Cystobacter fuscus DSM 2262: one gene and its partner. The protein of the gene in region 2 interacts with the protein of the main gene of each other region in a pairwise test. Links are inferred from orthologs where the notes say so. Each region holds a gene or a part of one and is shown on either strand. Other genes may lie near its edges. The genes, in order: ndk and D187_RS46185.

The links.
Region 1: the proteins of D187_RS46185 (region 2) and ndk interact in binary tests that used the Escherichia coli proteins (3 or more experiments, as listed by UniProt). The link is inferred for Cystobacter fuscus DSM 2262 from one-to-one orthologs.

What each region holds. Positions count from the first base shown.
Region 1 is NZ_ANAH02000066.1:298,312-301,569, forward strand. The notes cover bases 234-3,177. They hold ndk (nucleoside-diphosphate kinase), read left to right. Parts: upstream 234-1,455; coding sequence 1,456-1,899; downstream 1,900-3,177. Other genes in these bases: sucC (ADP-forming succinate--CoA ligase subunit beta), read left to right, coding at 234-489; sucD (succinate--CoA ligase subunit alpha), read left to right, coding at 514-1,416; D187_RS41835 (dienelactone hydrolase family protein), read right to left, coding at 1,982-2,704; D187_RS41840 (DUF4265 domain-containing protein), read right to left, coding at 2,701-3,174; D187_RS53315 (HNH endonuclease), read right to left, coding at 3,171-3,177. Outside these bases: more of sucC, read left to right, coding at 1-233; more of D187_RS53315, read right to left, coding at 3,178-3,258. UniProt on the Escherichia coli protein: Major role in the synthesis of nucleoside triphosphates other than ATP. The ATP gamma phosphate is transferred to the NDP beta phosphate via a ping-pong mechanism, using a phosphorylated active-site intermediate.
Region 2 is NZ_ANAH02000071.1:171,648-174,749, reverse strand. What follows is about bases 83-2,870. They hold D187_RS46185 (5-formyltetrahydrofolate cyclo-ligase), read left to right. Parts: upstream 83-1,058; coding sequence 1,059-1,682; downstream 1,683-2,870. Other genes in these bases: D187_RS46175 (trifunctional serine/threonine-protein kinase/ATP-binding protein/sensor histidine kinase), read right to left, coding at 2,467-2,870; D187_RS46180 (TIGR00282 family metallophosphoesterase), read left to right, coding at 1,694-2,470; D187_RS46190 (tetratricopeptide repeat protein), read right to left, coding at 83-678. Outside these bases: more of D187_RS46190, read right to left, coding at 1-82; more of D187_RS46175, read right to left, coding at 2,871-3,102. UniProt on the Escherichia coli protein: Involved in the removal of 5-formyltetrahydrofolate.

The DNA of each region.
Region 1 (3,258 bases), on a different replicon or contig from region 2:
CGGCACAAGGATCTGCTCGCCTACCGTGACCTCGCGGAGGAGGAGCCGCGCGAGACCCAGGCCAAGGAGTGGGACCTGGCCTACATCGCGCTGGATGGCAACATCGGCTGCATGGTGAACGGCGCGGGTCTGGCCATGGCCACCATGGACACCATCAAGCTGGTGGGCGGCAACCCGGCCAACTTCCTCGACGTGGGCGGTGGCGCGAGCAAGGAGAAGGTGACGGCGGCCTTCAAGCTCATCCTGGCCGATCCGCAGGTCAAGGCGGTGCTCGTCAACATCTTCGGCGGCATCATGAAGTGCGACATCATCGCCGAGGGCATCATCGCCGCGGCGAAGGAAGTGCAGCTGAAGATCCCGCTCGTGGTCCGGCTCGAGGGCACCAACGTGCAGCAGGGCAAGGACTTGTTGAGCAACTCCGGCCTCGCCATCACCCCCGCCGACAACCTCCGCCAGGCCGCCGAGAAGGCCGTCGCGGCGGTGAAGTAGTTCCAGGCAGAGAAAGGTCAAGCCATGAGCATCCTCGTCAACAACGACACGAAGGTCCTCTGCCAGGGCATCACCGGCTCGGCGGGCTCGTTCCACTCCAAGCAGATGCTGGAGTACGGCACCAAGCTGGTCGGCGGCGTGACGCCGGGCAAGGGCGGCACCGACTTCGAGGGCAAGGTCCCCGTGTTCAACACGGTGGCCGACGCGGTGAAGCAGACCGGGGCGAACACCTCGGTCATCTTCGTGCCGCCCCCCTTCGCCGCGGACTCCATCATGGAGGCGGCCGACGCGGGCATCTCCCTCATCATCACCATCACCGAGGGCATCCCCGTCAACGACATGGTGAAGGCCAAGCGCTACCTGCAGGGCAAGCCGGGCGTGCGCCTCATCGGTCCCAACTGCCCCGGCGTCATCACCCCGGGCGCCAAGTGCAAGATCGGCATCATGCCGGGTCACATCCACAAGCCGGGCCGCATCGGCGTGGTGTCGCGCTCGGGCACGCTGACGTACGAGGCCGTGTACCAGCTCACCCAGCTGGGCCTGGGCCAGTCCACCGCGGTGGGCATCGGCGGCGACCCGGTCAACGGCACGGACTTCGTGGACGTGCTCAAGCTCTTCAATGACGACCCGGAGACGGACGCGGTCATCATGATCGGCGAGATCGGCGGCAACGCCGAGGAGGCCGGTGCCGAGTACGTGGCGCGCGAGTTCAAGAAGCCCATCGCGGGCTTCATCGCCGGCCAGTCGGCTCCTCCGGGCAAGCGCATGGGCCACGCGGGCGCCATCATCTCCGGCGGCAAGGGCACGGCGTCCGAGAAGATCAAGGCCATGGAGGCCGCGGGCTTCCTCATGGCCGCCAGCCCCGCCGAGCTGGGCACCACGCTGCAGGAGGCCATCAAGCGCGGTCCTCCGAAGAAGAGCCGCTAGTTCCCCATTTCTTCCACGTCACAACGAGGAGCCAAGACCATGGCCATCGAGCGTACGCTGTCCATCATCAAGCCCGACGGGCTTCAGAAGGGCGTCATCGGCAAGATCATCTCCCGCTTCGAGGAGAAGGGTCTCAAGCCGGTCGCCATCCGTCTGCAGCACCTGTCGCAGGCGCAGGCCGAGGGGTTCTACGCCGTCCACAAGGCGCGCCCCTTCTTCAAGGACCTGGTGAGCTTCATGATCTCCGGCCCCGTCGTCCTGATGGTGCTCGAGGGTGAGAACGCCGTCGCGGGCAACCGTGATCTCATGGGCGCCACCAACCCGGCCAACGCGGCCCCCGGCACCATCCGCCGCGACTTCGCCACCAGCATCGACCAGAACACGGTGCACGGCTCGGACAGCCTGGAGAACGCGAAGAACGAGATCGCGTACTTCTTCCGCGAGACCGAGATCCACGGCTACGAGTACTCCGGCAAGAAGTAGTCCCGACGGGCCTCGGTAAGAGGCCCGGTGGACTCGAGGCCCGGCTCCCGCGCGCGGTTCGCGGGGGCCGGGCCTTCGTCTTTCAGGAGAAGAAGACCTCGGCGAGGAAGGGCGCGAGCGACGTCCACGCGCGGCGCGAGGCCTTCTCACTGTACAGGATGCCCGAGGCGGGATCATTGGCGAACGGCGCCATGAAGGCGTGCATGGTCCCGCCGTACGCGTGCACCTGCCAGTCCGCCTTGCACCGGGTGAGCTCGCGGCCCAGGGCCACCACGTCCTCGGGCAGTGCCATGGGATCGTCCCACCCGTGGAAGACCATGACCTTGGCCTTGATCTCCGTCTCCGCGAGATCATCGGGGCGGCCCAGCAGGCCATGGAAGCTCGCCACGCCTCGTACGTCCGCGCCCGTGCGCGCCAGGTCCAGCACGCACAGCCCCCCGAAGCAGAACCCGATCGCGGCCACCCGGGTGGCATCCACCTCGGACAGGCTCCGGACGGTCTCGACGGTCTTCAAGATGCGGTCGCGCAGCGTTGCCCGGTCGGCAACCAGGGGCGTCATGAGCGCCCGACACTCGTCGGGTGTCGTGCCCCTCAGGCCCTTGCCGTAGAGATCACAGGCGAAGCCCGCATATCCCCAATCGGTGAGCTTCTTCGCGAAGTCGAGCTGCGCCTCGCTGCGGCCTTCCCACCCGTGGAAGACCAGCACCGCGGGCCGCTTGCCCTCGCGGCCGCTGTCGAAGGCCAGCACGCCCTCGAAGGCCTTGTCGCCGTGGGTGTATTCGACTGCTCGGGTGTCGAGGCTCATGATGGATCCCTTCTGGATTCCTCGTCCTCTCGCTTTGGTTCAATGAAGCCCAGACACGCTTCCTGGTACTCGAACTGCCCGGCACGTTCACCCTGTTCTAGGAACGCCTTGATGGCTTCGTAGGGCACGTCGGGAGGAACATCCACTGCCACCAATCGAGGCAGGTCGCTCACTTCCGAGGCGCAGCCCCGTTGACGGAGGGCCGCTCGGACCGGTTCAACATCCTCCTGCCTCGAAAACCAGAGCTGAATGGTGCTATGCCCGCCAGGGCGTACCAGCTCGGAGTACCAGAGAACTCCACTCGCGTCTGGCTGGGCCGAGACGGTATCTCCCGCGGCGAGCCCCGTGACGTAAAATGGGATGTTGTCGATTTCATACCCATCATCCCGTTGGATGACCCACATGGTCTCGGTCTCGCCCACGCCATCAGAATTCTCGAACGGGAAGCGGAGTTTCAGTCTCTCAGTCATGGCGCCTTGTTTGATTTTTCGAGATTGCACTCCCGGCACAACACCTGCCCATTTTCAGGTGTCCCTTCGCCGCCTTTGCTTTTC
Region 2 (3,102 bases):
CTGGGCCCGGCTCAGCATCTCGACGGCCTCGGGGAGCTGGTTGCGCATCAACTGGGCGGTGCCCAGCCCGAAGAAGGCCACCCAGCTCTGCTCACCCAGGGCGATGCTGCGCTCGAACTCGGCGACCGAGCCGCCCCACTTCTTCTCGCGCAGCAACTGCTCGCCCCGCTCCAGCGCCGCCTTGGCGGCCTCGGGGTTGCGCCTGCTCGCCCCCCGCCCGGACATCAGGCTGGCGCGCGCCGCCGCGGCGGCTTCCTGGGCCGCGCTCACCGCCCTGGGCGAGCGCAGCACCACCAGCCCCTCCTGACCCAACACCGGCGACAGGCACCCCTGTTGGATGCGCACGTAGGCCGTCAGCGAGCCCTCCTCGGGGCTGTGGAAGCCGAGCACCGGCAGGGACTGCCGCTCCGGGCAGCCCTCGCCCTGCAGGCACAGCTCGAACTGCCCCACGAGCACCCGGCCCTGCAACGTCCCGTCGAGCACCGGCGTCCCGGGCTCGAGCCCACATGGGTTGCCCTTGCTCGCCCGGCCCACCAGGCGTTCGCCCTCGGTGCTCAACTCCACCGTGCCCCAGATGTCCGCCTGGTAGCTGCCCTGGAGGGGGAGCTCCGCCCCCCGCGCGCCAGGAACAACGGCGATCAACGCCGCCAGGCTGATTGTTCTCGAAACGGACACCATGGATGGAGCGCCGCATCATACGAGGGCCCCGACCGCCTTGTAAACGCGCGGCGATGGCTTGACCCATCACCCCCACGTCCTTATCATTCCCGTAGATGCTTCTGGGGTTTCCAGGAGTTTCCTGGTGTCGAAGTCCGTTAGAATTTGATTGTAAGGTCTTGTCCCCTGCGGGGCGCGTGATGCCCAGCAGAAATTCGAACCGATACGTCCATCACGGGGTCCGTTTCAGGTTCCATGAGCAAGCCCTCCCCTTCGGGGATGAGGGAAGCCTACGGTTCCATGACTTCGAACCCCACCTGGCTTTTTAGGGTTCAATGGACGCTAGGCACACGGCCATTTCGCGGGGGGCTTTTTCTTTCTCTTGGCGGGGAGTGGGGCAGGTGAGCGAGACGGTGGCGCAAGAGGGAGTGGGTCGGAAGGTGACGCTGCGTGAAGAGCTGACGGCTCGTCGCAAGGCGATGACACCCGACATCATCGACGAGCGGGGGTTGAAGGTTCAGTCGCGCTTCCTGGCGACCCCCTACTACAACAAGGCGAGGACGGTGGCGCTCTACGCCCCCATCCGAGGCGAGGTGCCCACCCGGGACATCCTGATCGCGGCCCTGCAGGACGAGAAGATCGTCTGCTATCCGCTGTCGCATGTGCACGGGCGCATCCTGGCCTTCCGCGCCATCAAGTCCGAGGCGGAGCTGGAGCCGGGACGCCTGGGGGTGCGCGAGCCCACCAACTCGTCGGAACTCATCGCGGTGGATCAGATCGATCTCTTCGTGGTGCCCGGCCTGGGCTTCACGCGCGATGGCAAGCGGCTGGGACGTGGGGGCGGCTACTACGACGCCACCCTCAAGGCGGCCTCCGCGCGCAGCCGGCGCGTGGGACTTGCCTTCGGCGACCAGATCGTCGACACCCTGCCCACGACGAATGACGACGTGGACATGGACCTCGTCGTCACCGAGTCGCAGACGATGCGCGGGCTCTACCGCGACTGGGATTTCCTCGACACGTGATAGTCCTTTTCATGGGTGATGTGGTGGGCAAGCCAGGAGTGCTGGCCGTGCGCACCCTTCTGCCCAAGTTGATCGCGCGGCACTCGGTGGACCTGGTCATCGCCAACGCTGAGAACAGCGAGGGCGGTGCCGGCATCTCCCCCGAGTCCGCCGAGGCGCTGCTCGACAGTGAGGTCAACCTCCTGACGAGCGGCAACCATTTCTGGACCAAGAAGGTCATCCTCCCGTGGGTGGAGGAGCATCCGCACCTGCTCTTGCGGCCGGCCAACTACCCCAAGGGGGCGCCGGGACGCGGGCACACCGTCATCCAGACGCCGGACGGGCGCAAGCTCGGGGTGCTCAACCTCGAGGGGCGCGTGTTCATGAAGCCCCTGGACAACCCGTTCGCGGTGGCGCCGGAACTCGTGGCGGAGCTGCGCAAGCAGACGCCCTGCATCCTCGTGGACATGCACTGCGAGGCCACCAGCGAGAAGAACGCCATGGGCGCGCACCTGGACGGCAAGGTGTCCGCCGTGGTGGGCACGCACACCCACGTGCAGACGGCCGACGAGCGCATCCTCCCGGGCGGCACCGCCTTCATCACCGACGTGGGCATGTGCGGCCCGCTCGACTCCGTCATCGGCGTACGCAAGGAGCTGTCCATCGAGCGCTTCGTCACGCTGCGCCACAACCAGTACGAAGTCGCCAAGAACCTCGTCTACCTCCAGGGCGTGGTCCTCGATCTGGATGACAAGACGGGCAAGGCGCGCTCCATCCAGCGCATCCGTGAGCACCTGCCGGGCACCTAGTTCCCCCGTGCCCGCCCCTCCTCGGACGGGACGGGCGCGAGGGGCAGCAGCAGCGTCGCGGTGGCGCCCATGCCCGGCCCGCCGCTGTCCAGCGACAGGTGGGCGTGCATGAGCCGCGCGGCCAGGGCGCTCGAGTGCAGGCCGATGCCATGGCCGCCCTCGCGCGTGGTGAAGCCCTGGGTGAAGAGCCGCGGGCGCACCTCCGAGGCGATGCCCTTGCCGGTGTCCACCACCTGCAGGCTCACCCAGCCCCCTTCCGCCGACAGACGGATGACGAGGTGGCGCGGCCGCTCGGGCGCCTGGGCCTCCATGGCCTGACGGGCATTGCTCAACAGGTTGAGCAGGATCTTCAACACCTGGTGCTTGTCGGCCTTCACCGGCGGCAGGGGGCACAGCTCCCGGGATACGGTGATGCCGGCCTGCCGCAAGGCGCCCTCCTGCAGCCGCAGGGCCTCCTCCACCAGCGCGGGCAGATCGCACTCCTCCATCAGCAGGGTGGAGGTGACATGGGCCTGCTGGTTCTGGACGATGGCGCGCACGCGCGAGACGTTGCCGTCCAGCGCCTCCAGGCTCCGGCTCAGGGTGGAGTGCTCCGCGGAGAGCGCGTCGGAGAGAGCGCGCAGGTAGTCCAC